DNA from 4 places in the Peribacillus sp. R9-11 genome. Region 2 is predicted to be linked to each of the others. Evidence: riboswitches for the same ligand, from Rfam matches in the RefSeq annotation. Region 2 holds a riboswitch; each other region holds the start of a gene.

The links. A riboswitch is a leader RNA that binds a small molecule or an ion and turns the genes downstream of it on or off. The one in region 2 is predicted to bind S-adenosylmethionine.
Region 1: it holds a riboswitch for S-adenosylmethionine, as region 2 does, so the genes downstream of both, RE409_RS22415 (2-hydroxyacid dehydrogenase) here and mtnK (S-methyl-5-thioribose kinase) in region 2, are expected to answer to the same signal.
Region 3: it holds a riboswitch for S-adenosylmethionine, as region 2 does, so the genes downstream of both, metK (methionine adenosyltransferase) here and mtnK (S-methyl-5-thioribose kinase) in region 2, are expected to answer to the same signal.
Region 4: it holds a riboswitch for S-adenosylmethionine, as region 2 does, so the genes downstream of both, RE409_RS02460 (sugar ABC transporter substrate-binding protein) here and mtnK (S-methyl-5-thioribose kinase) in region 2, are expected to answer to the same signal.

Annotation. Positions count from the first base shown of each region.
Region 1 covers NZ_CP133763.1:4,612,307-4,616,738, forward strand. The annotation lists gene RE409_RS22405 (MFS transporter) at 1-47, opposite strand, end outside; gene RE409_RS22410 (FGGY-family carbohydrate kinase) at 37-1,527, opposite strand; gene RE409_RS22415 (2-hydroxyacid dehydrogenase) at 1,546-2,547, opposite strand; SAM riboswitch class I at 2,690-2,780, opposite strand; gene RE409_RS22420 (molybdopterin oxidoreductase family protein) at 2,939-4,432, shown strand, end outside.
Region 2 covers NZ_CP133763.1:3,445,529-3,449,960, forward strand. The annotation lists gene RE409_RS16645 (pyridoxal phosphate-dependent aminotransferase) at 38-1,216, opposite strand; gene RE409_RS16650 (nitrilase-related carbon-nitrogen hydrolase) at 1,491-1,826, shown strand; SAM riboswitch class I at 1,944-2,098, shown strand; gene mtnK (S-methyl-5-thioribose kinase) at 2,179-3,381, shown strand; gene mtnA (S-methyl-5-thioribose-1-phosphate isomerase) at 3,396-4,432, shown strand, end outside.
Region 3 covers NZ_CP133763.1:5,001,852-5,006,283, forward strand. The annotation lists gene RE409_RS24215 (alpha/beta hydrolase) at 1-114, opposite strand, end outside; gene RE409_RS24220 (gamma carbonic anhydrase) at 327-845, shown strand; gene metK (methionine adenosyltransferase) at 1,074-2,267, opposite strand; SAM riboswitch class I at 2,431-2,594, opposite strand; gene pckA (phosphoenolpyruvate carboxykinase (ATP)) at 3,149-4,432, shown strand, end outside.
Region 4 covers NZ_CP133763.1:506,357-510,788, forward strand. The annotation lists gene RE409_RS02455 (GTPase domain-containing protein) at 1-1,444, shown strand, start outside; SAM riboswitch class I at 1,541-1,646, shown strand; gene RE409_RS02460 (sugar ABC transporter substrate-binding protein) at 1,763-2,878, shown strand; gene RE409_RS02465 (sugar ABC transporter ATP-binding protein) at 2,944-4,432, shown strand, end outside.

The DNA.
Region 1 (4,432 bases), 1.2 Mb from region 2:
AAAAAACCCCAGCTTAAACTTTTAGGTATTCCAATTCTATCTAACATATATATCTCTCTTTTCTATCTTATTTGGATTTAAGCTATATTGGTCTTTGAAAAAGAACTGTTGAGCTTGTTTCCACTCCTCATACTTCCATTCATCGTAACTAGCCTCATTTGTAATCGCTTTGATATCGCCTGATAATACACTGTTTACCCCTAATGTCTTATTGCAGATAACTGCAGATCCGACAACGGATGCCTGATTGAACCCTTGATGAATGCGCACTTCTTTTTGAAGGAGATTAGCTACAAATTTCGTTAACGTTTCACTTTGAAAACCACCTCCACAAGCCCATACATATGGCAAATCGTAAGGAATCACTTCGCATAATTTGTCGAAATGCCATTTGACTGTACAAGCAATTTCCCATAGAGCTGAAGCTACAAAATGAGCACGGGTTAAGTTTTCTTCTAATGGTGTATTAAAAATGAAGCCACCTTTTTTCGTCGCATTTTTCTCATCTGTCAGATACATGCCTAACGTTGATACACAATCAATCGTCGTAAGCTTACTCATTTCCTCTTCCATTAATTGATAACTCTCATTTGGGTAGAAAATATTTTTTAATTTCTGATAATTAAGCCCAGTTATTCCTGGGTTTGTTTCTAACAGCCATTGATTTTTATTCGTATGGGCATTTGTCCATGCTCTTCGTTTAGAATCCACACTATATTCATCAGTAATATGGCAAATAGGGGTGGTCGTTCCAGATACGATGATGACATCACCTTTTTCGGCAAACGTGCTTGCGATAGCCAGCTGTGTATCACCGCCTCCTACTACGATTAAAACCTTTTCGTCCAATCCCAGCATCTGAGCCATATTCGGTGTAATTTCACCAAGGATCGAACCAGACGATTTTAATTCGGGTAACAAGTCTACCGATATCCCGAATTGTTCACACAACTCCTCTGACCATTCTTGTTTCTGAACATCATATAGCAGTGTTTCGGTCGCTTGTGATGGCTCATAGACGAGCACGTCACTTAATTTATAGGCAACCCACTCACTGATGCTTGTAAAGTATTTAATTTTATCCCATAATTGCGGCTGCCTCTTTTGCAGGGCGACCAGCTTTAAAGCTGAAAACAATGCAGAGGGTAATCTACCTGCCCTTTCATAAATAAAAGGTTGATTTGAAAACTCCTTTTCCCATTCGCGGCCTCTATTATCAATATTAGGTAACCCGATAAACGAGTGCCCATCCTGATCCTGCAAAACAATTCCTTGCCGTTGACTAGTGGACGTTATTGCCTTGATTGAAATGTGCTGAGCTTTAGCCATCGCCTTTTTTGCTAATTGAATAAGCTGTTTCCAAAGTAATTCAGGTGAAAAGTATCGACTATCAGGATAAAGAGGTTCAATTTCATATTGTATATCCTCTCTCTCAATAGAGACGACTTCACCTGTTGTCTCAACGATAGCCACTCTTGCATTTCCAGTACCGATATCAAATACTAAATAACCTTCTTTTATAGCCATTTTTTTCACTCTTCTTTCTTATGACTTAACTTCTAGATTTTTTCTGTTATATAGAGTTGGAATCTGAAGAGTATGTTGTGTTGTCCACTTTGTTAACGCTTGGTTCATTATTGAGACGTGATGATCCTCAACCTCATAACTTGCGCCGGCAAGATGAGGAGTAGCTAATACATTGGGCAATTTAATTAATTCATAGTCACTTTGTTCAGGCGGCTCTTGATAAAACACATCTAATATCGCCCCCCTAATCTTTTGTGCTTTTAATACTTGTACAAGCGCATCTCTTTCAACCACGACAGCCCTTGACATATTTACAAAGATTGCCTCTTCTTTCATCAGTCCCAAAAAGTGTTCATTGATCATCCCGATCGTTTCCTCTGTTCTAGGGAGGTGTATGGATACCACATCACTTGTCGAAAAAACGTCTTCTAAAGAAGCCCGAACATGATTAGGATTATCACTCTCTACATAAGGGTCATAGTATTTTATCGAACATTGAAAACTTTCAAGAACCGCTGCAATTCGCTGGCCCACGGCCCCAAACCCCACCATTCCAATTGTTTTCCCAGAAATTTCATTTCCTTTAAACTTTAAATAGGCTTGGAGATAGTCTTCATTCCATTTTTCCTCCTTCAACCATTGATTGGAAGGAATGGTATGCCTTAAAAATGTAAGGAGATTACCGACAAATAATTCTGCAACAGCCTGAGCATTACGTGCTGGAGTGAAAAAGACGGGAAGTCCCCTTTTTGTTGCAGCTTCCACATCAACATTAGAAGGCATGCCACGACACACACCCACAAATCTCAATTCAGGTACTTCAGCGAATACTTTTTCTGTTACTTGATCTAACTCAGTAATTAACCCCTCCGCCTTAGACTCTTTTAATAAAGAGATCAACTCTACTTCGTTATAGGCCCTTCCATTTTCCTTCCAAGGTTGATAGGTAGCCTTTCCAAATAACTCGTTTAATTCCTTGATGCCCGCTTCGTTATATGGTGCTGTTACTAGAATGTTCATTTTTACATCTCTCTCCTTTATGTAACGACTTTACCTGTCAGTAACTCACTTCTTAAAAATAAAAAAATCTCTTCCCGCTAAGACGGAAAGAGATAATTACTTCATAATATCGTTCTCACAACAATAAAATAAAAGGCCACTCTTTCTATCTTTCAAGCTTCGCTTGCTGGAATTGGCACAATAATGTTGCCGAGGCTTCAAAGGGCCAGTCCCTCCACCTCTCTTGATAGAAATTTTACAATATTATATTGGTTTAACTATTTTTTCAATTAATAGAATATACCAAATATAATGAATTTCAAAACGGAAGTCAATATTTATTTGAACTTTCTAAATATTCTCTCCGTATGATATAATCTATGAATCATTTTTTTCATGAAAGGATACTGACATGCAATCATATAAAGATATAGAAAATGGTGTAGTCCTTTCTGTCTGTTCTCTTGATTGCCCAGACCAATGTGGTTTACTTGTACACAAAGAGGATGGAAAAATCAAGAAAATTAGTGGTGACCCAAATCATCCAGTGACGAAAGGGAATATTTGCAACAAGGTTCGGAATATGGGTGAACGGATTTATGATAGCAAGAGAATTAAGAATCCTTTAAAACGCGTGGGAAAAAAAGGTGAGGGGAATTTCACCATTATTAGTTGGGAAGAAGCGATCGAAACGATCACAAATCATTGGAAAAATCTTATTTCAGAGGAAGGGGCACAAACCATTCTTCCTTACAGTTTCTATGGGAATATGGGGAAACTCGCTGCAGAAGGAATGGATCGCCGTTTTTTTAACCGCCTCGGATCAAGTCAACTTGACCGGACCATCTGTTCAGTTGCTGGCTCAACAGGCTACCGCTACACAATGGGGGGGAGCTACGGTACAGACCCAGAAGAGATGACCGAAACTAAGTTATTCATCTTTTGGGGAATCAATGCCGTAAGTACAAATATGCATCAAGTAACACTCGCACAAAAAGCAAAAAAATCAGGAGCTAAAGTCATTGTTATTGACGTTCATAAAAATCAAACCGGACGAATGGCCGATTGGTTCATTCCCATTCTCCCAGGGACTGATGGTGCACTAGCATTAGGAATCATGCATATACTCTATAAAGAAAAGCTAGTGGATCGATCGTTTTTAGAGGAATATACGATTGGTTATGAAGAGCTAGAAGATCATCTTGAGCAATATCAGCCACAAATGGTTTCTGACATAACAGGCGTTCCCGTAGAAGACATATACAAATTAGCTAGGATGTATGGGGCGATTTCCCCTTCAATGATTCGGATTGGAAATGGTCTTCAGCATCATGATAATGGCGGGATGAGCACTCGGACGATTGCCTGTTTACCTGCTTTAACAGGACAGTGGCTAGTAAAAGGCGGAGGTGCAGTTAAATCCAATTCAGGATTTCTCTCCTTTAATACCGCAGCTTTACAACGCCCTGATCTCAAAAAGACTAAAACACGTACAATTAATATGAATCAAATAGGGAAAGCATTGCTTGAACCGGACAACCCCATTCGGTCATTGTATGTCTATGGAAGTAACCCTGCTCTTGTTGCACCAGAGGCAAATAGAGTAAGAGAGGGTCTAGCCCGGGAAGATTTATTCACTGTCGCCCATGACTTGTTTATAACGGAGACAGCGAAGTTTGCAGACATTGTATTACCATCTACATCTGCCTTTGAAAATACAGATTTTTATACATCATACTGGCATAATTATATCCACTTACATGAGCCTATCATCGCACCCTATGGAGAAAGTAAATCGAACACAGCGGTATTCAGGCTACTTGCAAAAGCCATGGAATTTGACGAACAAACTCTTAAGGATGACGATGAAGAATTAATGAAACAAGCTCTAAACGATTTATCCAAT
Region 2 (4,432 bases):
TTCAACAATTTAACGGTAGCTAACTTGGAATCTTCCACTATTCTCCAAATAAATTCAATGCGCGAATCCGTTCAACTGCTTCTTGAAGCCGTTCTTCAGAAGTAAGTAACCCCACCCTAACATATCCTTCTCCAAATTCACCGAATCCATTTCCAGCAGCAACAGCTACGTGAGCATGCGTTAATAAATAATCAGCAAAACTCTCGGACGTGAAACCTTCAGGAATCTTGAGCCATGCAAAGAAAGATGCTTTAGGAGCTTGGACATCCCAGCCGATGGAACGTAATCCATCAATAAAAACATTTCTGCGCCCTTCATATTTGTTCACTAATTCTTCTACGCAACTTTGTGAATCTAGTAACGCACTTGCCGCTGCTTCTTGAATTGCAGGGAAAAGACTTACATAAAGATGATCTTGCAACAGTTCAAGAGCTTCGATGACACTTTTATTTCCAACAGCGAAGCCCACTCTCCACCCTGCCATATTATATGTTTTAGATAAAGTATATATTTCGATACCTACATCTTTTGCCCCCTCTGCTTGAAGGAAACTAATCGGTTTTTTTCCATCAAATCCAATCGCTCCATAAGCAAAGTCGTGAACCACACAAATTGAATGTTCTTTCGCAAACGAGACGGTTTCCTCAAAAAAACCCTCAGTTGCTGATGCTCCAGTTGGATTATTCGGATAGTTCAAGAACATCATTTTGGCTCTTTCAAGGGTTTCTGTATGTATTTCTCCATAATGCGGAAGATAATCATTTTCTTCTGTCAAAGGCATGAATTCTGTTTTTGCTTGGGCTAAAACTACACCAGATAGATAATCAGGATAGCCTGGATCAGGTACCAGAATCGTATCCCCGGGATTCAATAAACATTGTGGAAGTTCGACAAGTCCTGCCTTTCCACCAAATAGAATAGCCACTTCACTATTAGGATCTAACTTGACACCATATTCACGTTCATAAAAGACAGTCGCAGCTTCTTTTAAGTATTGATGTCCTCGGAAAGGAGAATATTTATGATTTATTGTATTTTCTGCAGCAGTCTGCAAACTTTTCACAATATGCTCTGGCGTCGGCTGGTCAGGATTTCCCTGCCCTAAATTAATGACATCATGACCTTGCTCTGTAATTGCCTTAACTTTTGCAACTAGAGAAGCAAAAAACTGCTTGGGTAGTTCCTGAAGCTGTCTGGATTTTTCGAATTGCATCATTAAACACCTTCTCTGAAATTTCTTGAAATTCTAGTCACAAATGATATATGTTTATCATAGTCTTGTAAAGTGTTTTTTTACATATAGAGGTTTTAAAAAATGAAATGGAAAATCTCCTTCCACCAAATGGATATGCCTTTGGATAACCCTATATTAACTTTCATTTCGCAGTACAAATGGATAGAAAACGCCGTCTAATCTAATCCGGATATAGTTATTTTACCTGAACTTTGAACAGTTGGATACGACTTAACTAGGTTGAATGAGATTGCGGATGAAGAAGCAGAAAAAACGATTACATTCATTTGTTATAACATACGTATACAAGGATGTCAGTGAGTCCATGCCGTTCAAGGTGCGGAAGTTCTATTCGTATCCGCCGAGTGGCCCAAACCGAGCCTCGATCATTAGGGACCGATATAGGGTCAGCCGTGCCATGGAGAACCAACCCTACGTTTTAGCATTAAATCGTTCAGGGTCCGATTTTATTAAACTATTTGCCGAACAATCCCTGATTATAGATCCATGGGGGAATATCGTAAGTGAAGCCGGCGAAGAAAGAACTCCTAACAGGTACCCTGGACCTCTCAAAAGTAACGGAAGCATGTAACAAAACTGAATTCGAAGAACGTCGTGCGGATTATTATTAAATTACCCATTGACAAACTATTTAAAAAGTTGATATTATTTTCCCGAAGATTAAAATTTCAGAAAACATTTACATTTACTCTTATCAAGAGCAGGCTGAGGGATAAAGGCCCTATGAAGCCCAGCAACCGACTGTAATACCATTGTGAAATGGGGCGGAGTTTCCGCCGGATTATAAATCCACAGGGCACGGTGCTAATTCCACCAGAAAGCAATATTTCTGGAAGATAAGAGGTCCGAAGCTAAAACTTCTGCCTCTTTCTATATGAAAGAGGCTTTTTCATTATTATTTTAAATATTTGGAGGGGAAAATAATGACTTTAAACCATTCGAACTTTGAATTACTGTCAAATGAAACTGCAATAACCCTTGCAAAAAAACTAGGGTTGGTCAAAACAGATGCCACTTTAAAATGTAGAGAGATAGGCGATGGAAACTTAAATTATGTCTTTCATATTACAGACACAGCCACAAAAAAAGGAATTATAATCAAACAAGCGGTTCCTTATGCAAAGGTACTTGGTGAAAGTTGGCCGCTGACCTTAAAAAGGGCTGCAATTGAAGCAAATGCACTTATCCATTTCAAGAGCTATTGTCCCGAATTTGTACCGCAAGTCTATTATTCAGATGAACAGCTTGCTATCACAATCATGGAAGACCTCTCACACTTAAAAATAGCGAGAACAGGCTTAATCGATGGCGATCAATTTCCATTACTATCGAAACATATTGGTGAGTATGTTGCCAAAACGGCATTTTACACATCTGATTTTCATTTAGAACCGTCTGCGAAAAAAGAAGTGGCCCGAAACTTCACGAATCCTGAACTCTGCAAAATTACTGAAGTTTTTGTTTTCACAGATCCTTTTTTTGAAGAACTACCGGGTGAATATGAAGTAGAATTGACGGATGCTGCCAAAAGCATTTGGAATGATCAAGAAGTAATACTTGAAGTCGCTAAGCTGAAACAAAGCTTTGAAACCGAACAGGAAGCCTTACTTCATGGAGATTTACATACGGGAAGTATATTTGCAAGTGATACCGAAACGAAGATTATTGATCCTGAATTCGCTTTTTATGGACCAGTTGGGTTTGATCTTGGCCAATACACAGCAAACATTCTATTCCAGGCAGTTACACGTAATCCCGCTGGAAAAGAGGAAATTTTCACACACCTCCAAGAATTTTGGGATACTTTTGAAGAGACATATACTAGTCTTTGGAATACCCAAAATAAAAGTCCGTTTCGTCAAGTAAATGGTTATCTATCATATGTGCTCACTAAATTCAGAAAAGATGCATATGGTTTTGCTGGCTGCGAGCTGATTCGGAGAACAATAGGCTTATCTCATGTTGCAGATTTAAATGTTATTGAAGATAAAGAAACAAGAATCGCTGCCAAAACGGCTACATTGAAAATTGGTGCTTTTTTAATTAAAAAAAGGGAAGAATTAGATGTTCCAGCTGTGATTGAAGCATTGAAGCAACATACACTGCCTACCTATTCAACCCTTTAAAAGGAGAACTACATATGACGACGACAACAGCCTTACCTTATTCCGTTCAATGGGATGATACTCATATAACTTTATTAAATCAACAGGCCTTACCTACAATTACAGAATTCATTAAACTTTATTCCGTTGAGGATGTATTTGACAGCATTTTGACATTAAAGGTCCGCGGTGCCCCAGCAATTGGTCTAACTGCAGCATTCGGTGTCGCACTTGGAGCGAATCAGGATGGTTCAACTGATTTAGGGGAATTCAAACAAAATGTAACTACACATATTAAAAAACTAGCTTCTTCACGCCCTACTGCAGTCAACCTTTTTTGGGCGTTAAAAAGGATGGAAAACATTTTGCAAGCAGCCAAGAGTATTCCAACTGCCAAAGAGGCACTTATACTGGAAGCAAAAGCAATCTTTACAGAAGATGAAGAAATGTGCCGAAAAATCGGGGAACATGGTTTATCCTTATTTGCTGAAGGAGATTCCATATTAACGCATTGCAACGCTGGGGGAATTGCCACTGCTCGCTATGGTACAGCCTTGGCTCCCTTCCATCTAGCGAAAGAAAGAGCCTTTCCGATAAAGGTATATGCATGTGAAACAAGACCTGTCCTGCAAGGGGCACGTTTGACTGCTTGGGAACTAATGCAATCTGGAGTGGACGTCACTTTAATCTCTGACAATATGGCTGCTCATACCATTCATCATAAACAAATCAATGGTATTATAGTTGGTGCTGATAGGATTGCGGCAAACGGAGATACTGCTAATAAAATCGGGACCTTGGGATTGGCAATATTAGCTAATCATTACGGTATCCCATTCTATGTGGCCGCTCCTTCAAGCACTTTCGACCTTTCCCTTGAATCTGGCACATCCATCCCGATTGAGGAGCGGAATGGGGACGAGATTACCTTCATTCAGGGAGTAAAGATAGCCCCAGATAATGTAAAGACATTCAATCCAGCCTTTGACGTCACACCGAATCATCTAATCACGAGCATCATAACAGAAAACGGTATTATTTCACCAGACTATGTGAAAAACATTCCGCTTTT
Region 3 (4,432 bases), 1.6 Mb from region 2:
TCCGGCTGAAAGCCACATTTGTGTTACCCACTTATATCGGCCGTGATGCTCCATTGCCCCATGAATGATGACAATGACGCCTTTTGCGTCTCCTTCTGTCTCCCATTTCCACATTCGAAATCCCCCTTTCACTTTTCTCTTGTTGTATACGATCAATGATAGCTGAAAAATAATATATATAAATTATAACCATATTCATGATTTTCGACAAAAAGGAAGTCTAACAAGTTCTACATTTTTATTATAAATAGCCAAGTCTATTTACATACGGTATATTAAAATAATACATAAAAACATCTACTTCGGAAAGGAAATGATTAAAAATGATTATTTATCCATTTAAAGGTAAAGAACCTGAAATCTCTGAAAGCGCTTATATTGCTGAAAATGCAGTCGTGACAGGTGATGTGAAAATCGGCGACGAAACGTCAATCTGGTTTAATACCGTTATACGTGGCGACGTAGCCCCTACAATAATCGGTAATAAAGTAAGTGTACAAGATAACAGCGTTCTTCACCAAAGTCCAAATAATCCATTAATTATTGAGGACGAAGTAACCATCGGCCATCAGGTTATTTTACATAGCTGCAAAGTTCGTAAAGGAGCTCTAATCGGCATGGGGTCGATTGTACTTGATGCAGCAGAGATCGGGGAAGGAGCTTTTATCGGTGCTGGAAGTCTTGTTCCCCAAGGCAAAGTCATACCACCAAACACATTGGCATTCGGCCGTCCAGCTAAAGTCGTACGCGAAATTAACGATGAAGATCGCAAGGATATGGAACGTATCGTCCGAGAATATGCTGAAAAAGGACAATACTATAAACATGCAGAACGCATTAAATAATTCATGTAAACTCACGAGTAAACTTGCATAACTCACGAGTAAAAACTAAAACTCACGAGTAAAACTAAAATTCACGAGTAAAAAACTACATAATTCACGAGTAAAAAAAACTAAATGGCTGGTTTAAATAGGATTTCTTGAATTATTCCCTTAGTCGACAAATTTAATCCATTTCACAATTGAAAAAGGTGCCTCGCTAGTTGCGAGGCACCTTTTACTTTTATTTGATTACGCTTGTGCTTTTAAAATTTCAGCTTTATCTGTGCGTTCCCAAGGAAGATCAACATCTGTACGGCCAAAGTGTCCGTAAGCAGCTGTTTGTTTGTAGATTGGGCGACGAAGATCAAGCATTTTGATGATACCAGCTGGACGCAGGTCGAAGTTAGCGCGTACTAGATCAACTAGTACTTCTTCGCTTACTGTTCCTGTTCCGAATGTATCAATCGAGATTGATACAGGCTCTGCCACACCAATTGCGTATGCCAATTGTACTTCCGCTTTGTCAGCAAGGCCAGCAGCTACGATGTTTTTCGCAACGTAACGAGCAGCGTATGCCGCAGAACGGTCAACTTTTGTAGCATCTTTACCGGAGAATGCACCGCCACCGTGACGAGCGTATCCGCCGTACGTATCAACGATGATTTTACGTCCAGTAAGACCAGCATCCCCTTGAGGTCCGCCAATTACAAAACGGCCAGTTGGGTTAATGAAGTACTTAGTCCCAGCATCGATTAATTCAGCTGGTACAACTGCTTTAATCACATGTTCTTTTAAGTCAGCTTGAATTTGCTCAAGAGTTACTTCTGGATCATGTTGTGTTGAAATAACAATTGTGTCAACTCTTACAGGTTGATTATTTTCATCATACTCCACGGTTACCTGTGTTTTACCATCAGGACGTAAGTAAGCAAGCGTTTCATCTTTACGAACTTGAGACAAGCGGAATGAAAGTTTATGAGCTAATGAAATCGGAAGTGGCATAAGCTCTTCTGTTTCATTGCAAGCAAAACCGAACATAAGCCCTTGGTCCCCTGCACCGATTGCATCGATTTCTTCATCTGACATATTTCCTTCACGAGCTTCCAACGCTTTGTCTACGCCAGCTGCGATATCAGCAGATTGCTCATCAATAGAACTCAATACGGCACAAGTTTCAGCATCGAAACCGTATTTCGCACGTGTGTAACCAATTCCTGCAATCGTATCACGAACGATACGTGGAATATCCACATAAGCGGACGTTGTAATTTCACCAGCAACAAGTACAAGACCTGTTGTTACACTTGTTTCACACGCAACACGTGCATTTGCATCCTTAGCAAGGATAGCATCTAAAATGGAATCTGAAATCTGATCACAAATCTTGTCCGGATGGCCCTCTGTAACAGATTCAGAAGTAAATAGACGTTTCTTTGACATCATATTTCCTCCTCGGAAGTTAGTATGTTGTAGGCAAAAGCCTGATTTTTTTACGGAACTCGTTTTCCCTTATTAGCTTCAACTATAGACACAGAATTACTAAAAAACACAAAAACCTTCCCTGGCAAATGAGGAAAGGTTTAAAATTCTGTCATCTATCCTTTCACTCTTATCGTTCAAGGGTTTTTTACCTTGCTCAGGTTAGCACCATCACCACTATTCCTTGAAGAACTATCGCTTTATTTTCGGCGATTGATCTTGGAGTCAAGTTCAATATGGCAGGTTGCTGGGTTTCAAAGGGCCTGTCCCTCCACCAACTCGGGATAAGAGAATCCGTACAATTTAAGATATTATCGTATTTGGTCGGAATCTGTCAATGCTTTTCGAAAAAGAACATTTTTCCCCATCACAGCTTTCACGATAAAAAATGTGCTAATCCTCTGTCATTATTGGATTTTCGATGTAGAAAACAAACGAAAATGTAGAAAATTACCATAGATAAAAGAACTTGAAAAATCTGACTTCGAACCGCATAATAACTTTTTAGGATTTTGCCTTTTGATGTAATAGCAAGTTGTTCTTTTCTTAATTTCTTCCTATTAATTAAAAGAATAAAACCTTTTTTATATTCCTGAAACGAGACCCATTCGATCAAGATTCTAATCTTGATAATGGGCTTTCTTCCTAATTACACCACCCAGTTCAGATTCCTCCATTCAAGTATATGCAGGAACCCGAACTCGGTTCATAACGCATTTTAAAAAATGATTAAGGAAACCATATAAAAAATATCACAAAAAAAAATAAATAGTATAGACTATTTAAGTGAATGTGTTATACTAATTGTAATATAAAAACTTAAAACAAAGGAAGGTACCTCATATATGAATTCTGTAGATGTTTCTAATGAGTTACACCAATTATTGGCAGGAAATAATGTACAAACTCAACTTTCAGTTCCCCAATTGGTTGAAAAAGTATTAAGCAGAAACGAAGGCGTTCTGACATCAACTGGCGCAGTAAAAGCTGAAACAGGCAAATATACTGGCCGTTCACCTAAAGATAAATATATCGTAGACGAAGCTTCTGTGAAAGACAAAGTAGATTGGGGTTCCGTAAACCAACCAATCTCTGAAGAAGTATTCAATAAACTATATAATAAAGTAGTTGACTACCTAAAAGCAAAAGAAGAGATCTTTGTTTTCAAAGGTTTTGCTGGCGCGGACGAAACATCACGTCTTCCTATCCAAGTTGTAAATGAATATGCTTGGCATAATCTTTTCGCTCACACTTTGTTCATCCGTCCAAATGAAGAAGAACTAAGAGGTCACGAATCAGAATTCACGATTCTTTCTGCACCTAATTTCAAAGCAGATCCAGAAGTGGACGGAACTCAATCCGAAACATTCATCATCGTTTCATTTGAACGCCGTACTATCTTAATCGGTGGAACGGAATATGCAGGTGAAATGAAAAAATCGATCTTCTCAATCATGAACTACCTACTTCCAGAGGCTGGAATCCTTCCAATGCATTGCTCTGCTAACGTAGGACGTGAAGGAGATGTCGCTTTATTCTTCGGACTGTCTGGTACTGGTAAAACAACTTTATCTGCAGACACTAATCGCAAACTGATTGGTGATGACGAGCACGGCTGGTCTTCTAACGGTGTATTCAACATCGAAGGCGGCTGCTATGCAAAAACAATTAACCTTTCACGTGAAAAAGAACCGCAAATTTTCGATGCCATCCGTTTCGGTGCCGTATTGGAAAACGTAGTTGTTGATCCGGAAACACGTGAAGCAAACTACGATGATAGTTCATTAACAGAAAACACTCGTGCTGCATACCAAATGCAAGCGATTGATAACATCGTGAACCCAAGTATCGCAGGACACCCAAATACAATCATTTTCTTAACTGCTGATGCTTCAGGCGTACTGCCTCCAATCAGCAAACTTTCTAAAGAACAAGCAATGTTCCATTTCCTAAGTGGGTACACAAGTAAATTGGCTGGTACTGAAAGAGGCGTAACTTCACCAGAAGCTACATTCTCAACATGCTTCGGTTCACCATTCTTACCTCTTCCTGCTACACGCTATGCTGAAATGCTTGGAGATAAAATTGACGAGCATAGCGCAAAAGTATACCTTGTCAACACTGGATGG
Region 4 (4,432 bases), 2.8 Mb from region 2:
TGAATTGGATGAAACACGCCGTCAGCGCGGAACCATTGTCGACGTGACCCTTATTAGTGACTACCTAAAAAATAATCGCCTGCGTTTACTTGATACACCAGGGTTCAATGGGGAAAAAAGTGTAGACTCTGATTTCCAAGGGTATTTACAGGGCAGCGATGGATTGATGTTTGTTCTCGATGCACGAGCGCCTTTCACCGGTAGTGAACGAGATTTGTTATTGGAAATTCAAATGATGGCACCGAAACTTCCGATTCATTTCTTACTAAATAAGATGGATACGATTTACAGTGACCAAGTGGCAGTCCGGATGGAAGATGAAACATGGGATAAAGTGAATGCGTATTTCCCGAACGCAAAAGTATTTGCGTTCTCCAAACTTTATGACAGCAAACAGCAGTTACAGGACCTTTCATCCTTCCTTGATTCGAATTATCAAGCTGATAATTGGAAGGAAAGAAGATCTGAGAAGATTCTTGCATTCATTCGCAAAACGTTATCTTACCTGCTAGAAAAACGGGCAGCTAATGAGCGGAAATGCGAGCACTCAATTTCTTGGAATGAGCAGATGGAAGTCAAATTGAATGGAGCCGTCAATCAACTGGCAGATTTGGAAAAAGAAAAAAGTGAAAATATCATAAGGTCGTATCGTTCAATTAAAGAAGAAGTGAAAAAACAGCTTTCTTCAAGAATCCCTGAATTACTAAGAGAATGTTCTAAATCATTAACGGAAAGTAGCGATTTCAGCCAAGTTCATATACAGTTGAACGATGAAATGAATGAGCAGATTCAGGCATATATTTCAGACAAGATTATGCCGCAATATTACCGTTCTCTTCAAGACTGGATTGCTACATCTCAGTTGGAATTTACACAAATTCAACAGTTTATGGATGAGATGAGCACAGGGTTCAATGAATTGTACAAAGAAGAGCGAATTACACTTGCGGGAGACTTTAGAGTTTTGGATGATTGGCGCCGTGATGCGGATCGGATGACAAGCAGTATCCGCATTGAAGACGTTAATATTTTACTACGCCGGACCCCATCGCAATTGCTGCTTAAAGGGGCAGGGAAGTTGTTTGGAGCGATTCCGCAAAATAAAGCTAATATGTACAACCGGTATAAGAAGTACCTAGAAAGTGAAGACTACCAGGATGTTGCAGAGATGATCAGTGACCGTTTCCTTACACAATTCGGATTGTTTGAAAAATCTTTGGATAGAGATATCTCACTTTTCTATCGCAGTTCATTTGCCTTACTTCAAAAAACGATAGAACAAACACAGACTGAAATCAAAGATCATCAGGCAGCACTGGAGCATATGAGAGAAAATCCGGAAGTATACCGTGACCCGATTACTCTATTTGAAGTGAAACTACGTCAGTTAGAAAGACTTGAAAAGATCGAGAAAAAGCGTCTGGCTAAGCTACAAAGAAAATAAGTGTAATAAGAAACATTTTAAATATTCAAAAATCTATTGACTTTACGACTATATCCCTATAAAGTGGTAATTACGAAAAACGTAACACATTATATTCTCTTATCAAGAGTGGCGGAGGGACTGGCCCTAAGATGCCCAGCAACCGTTCCATTAGGAATTGGTGCTAAATCCTGCAAAACAGAAATGTTTTGACAGATAAGAGAGGGACAAGTCTGCAAATCAGCTGATTAAACCTCTCTATTCTAGAGAGGTTTTTATTTTGGGATTTACACCAACCTAATTGATAAGATTAATGAGTGAAAAGAAGGGGGAACTAAAATGAGGAAGTCAATTTTTAAAAGGGTTTTCGTTTCGGTCATAGCTTCGGCTTTGCTTTTAACGGGCTGCTCTTCAGGACAAAGTTCAACAGAATCAAAGAAGGATGAAAAAGTATCTTTTAAAAATGTTCCAGAACGATTTGCAAAAGGGGAAGGTGCCAAAATCAAAGTCATTCGTAAGATTGGCGGAGATGATCATACGGCTCAATATTTAGCTGGAGCGAAGGAAGAAGGAGAAGCATTAGGTTTTCAAGTGGATACGTATACAGCAAATGGCGATACGGCTAAATTCCATGATGCAATCGCCCAGGCTTTACAAGAAGATTATGACGGCTATATTATCTCCCATGGTGATGATGCAGCAACAGTGAATGACGTTCAAAAGTTGGTTGATGCAGGAAAGAGCGTTGTTACATTCGACTCTATTAGCGACTTATCTAAAATTGACGGTGTGACCTTAACTTCACAGGATGATGAAGCATTGGCAACTCTGGCTTTTGATAAATTGATAGAAGAACAAAAAGGTGAAGCAGCGATCGCATACCTTTGGGTAGATGGTTTCCCACCAATGGTGAGAAGAAATGCGGTGTATCAGGGAAAATTAAAAGAAAATCCTGGGATTAAAGAAGTCGAAAGATTCGGAGTAGCATCTGCAGATACTTCGGTTCAGACACAAAATGCGGTAGCCGCAATGTTGAATAAATATCCCAAAGGCAAACTAGATGCGATTTTCGCAACATGGGATGCATTCGCAATTGGAGCGGCTCGTGCGATTAAAGAAGCTGGCCGCGATGAAGTGAAGATATACGGAATCGACGTATCTAATGCTGATCTTCAAGAGATTCAAGCGAAAGGCAGCTCTTGGTCTTACACGGCAGCTGTCGATCCGAAATTGATTGGTGCAGTGAATATGAGGATTTTGGCAAAAAAATTAGCGGGTGAAGAAACACCGCAAACATATGACTTAGAAGCTTCACTTATTTCACAAGAGCAGATTCAAGCTTCAAAAGAAGCGGTCAACATGGCCAACTTGTCCGGTATTGTCGAAGGATGGGGAGTATCAACGGAATTTGAAGAAGAATGGATGAAAGTATTGAAAGATCATTATAAAAAGTAAAAAACAGAGTCATTAGACACTCTCTTTCTAGTGAAGAGAGTGTCTGTTTAATAGGGGGAATGGGCATGAGCACACAACTAGAAATGAAAAAGATATCGATTGGATTTCCGGGAGTAAAGGCGCTTAGTGAAGTTGATTTTTCAGTACAATCAGGGACAGCACATGCAGTGGTCGGCGCAAACGGAGCAGGGAAATCTACGCTAATGAAGGTCTTATCGGGCGCTCATGCCCATTATACAGGTGAAATTTTTCTGGATGGAAAGAAGCAGGATATCCGTTCACCGAAGGCTGCACAGGAACAAGGTATTCAAATTGTTTATCAGGAAGTAGATACGGCACTCATTCCTTATTTAACTGTTGGGGAAAATGTAATGTTGAATGATACGGTGCAAAACATGGGCAAAAAACAGATGGTCCATTGGAAAGAGTTGCATAGAAAAGCCACTTATATCCTGGCAGAGATGAAAATTGGTGTCTCTTCGAAAAAGCTGGTGAGAGATCTTACCTTGGCTGAAAAACAGATGGTTCTGATTGCAAGAGCAGTCTCGACGGAATGCAAATTCCTGATCCTCGACGAACCAACTGCTCCGTTAAGTTATACGGAGACGTCAGAACTATTTCGAATTGTAAATGAATTAAAGCAAAGAGGCGTTGGCATCATTTTTATTTCCCATCGTCTTCCAGAGATTTTTGAAATTTGTGAAGAAATTACGATTATGAGGAATGGGAAAAGTGTTGCATGTCGAGAAGTAGCGGATATTACCCAAAACGAAGTGGTCGAGGGAATGCTTGGGAAAACAATGGATGAACAGTTCCCTGTTGTAAATGCTGCGATTGGTGAAGTTGTTCTGGAAGTGAAGGGACTGTCAGATGCCGAAAAAGTTAAAAATGTTAGCCTTCATCTAAAAGCAGGAGAGATTGTTGGTTTGGCAGGATTGGTTGGAGCAGGGAAAACAGAGCTGTGTAAAACCCTATTCGGTCATACTGCTATCACAACAGGGGAAGTCGTGATGAATGGTAGAAAGCTTTCATTGAAAACACCGTATCATGCAGTAAAAAGTGGTCTAGCACTTGTACCGGAAGAACGCAGGAAAGAAGGCATTCTTGTTCAGGAATCAGTTGCAACGAACTTGACTGCAGCAAGTGTCGGAAAATTCAGCAAGATATTCAGCTTTGTAGATCGTAAGGCGGAAAAGAAAAAAGCGAAGGAAATTATTACGAGTCTTGGTATTAAAACCCCTTCAGAGGAAGCTAAGGTTGAAAACTTGTCAGGTGGTAATCAACAAAAGGTCGCTATCGGAAAGTGGCTGATTGCTGATGCAGATGTATACATATTTGATGAACCTACAAAAGGCGTCGATGTAGGGGCCAAGAAGGACATATTCGAATTGATTGCCCAACTTGCCAGAAATGGGAAGGCAATTATATATGCATCATCTGAGTTGTCTGAAATCATCGGTATTACTAATCGAACTTATGTGTTATATGGTGGAAAGACAGTCATCGAATTAGAGACAAGCAAAACCAATGAAGAAGAACTACTATTCTACTCAA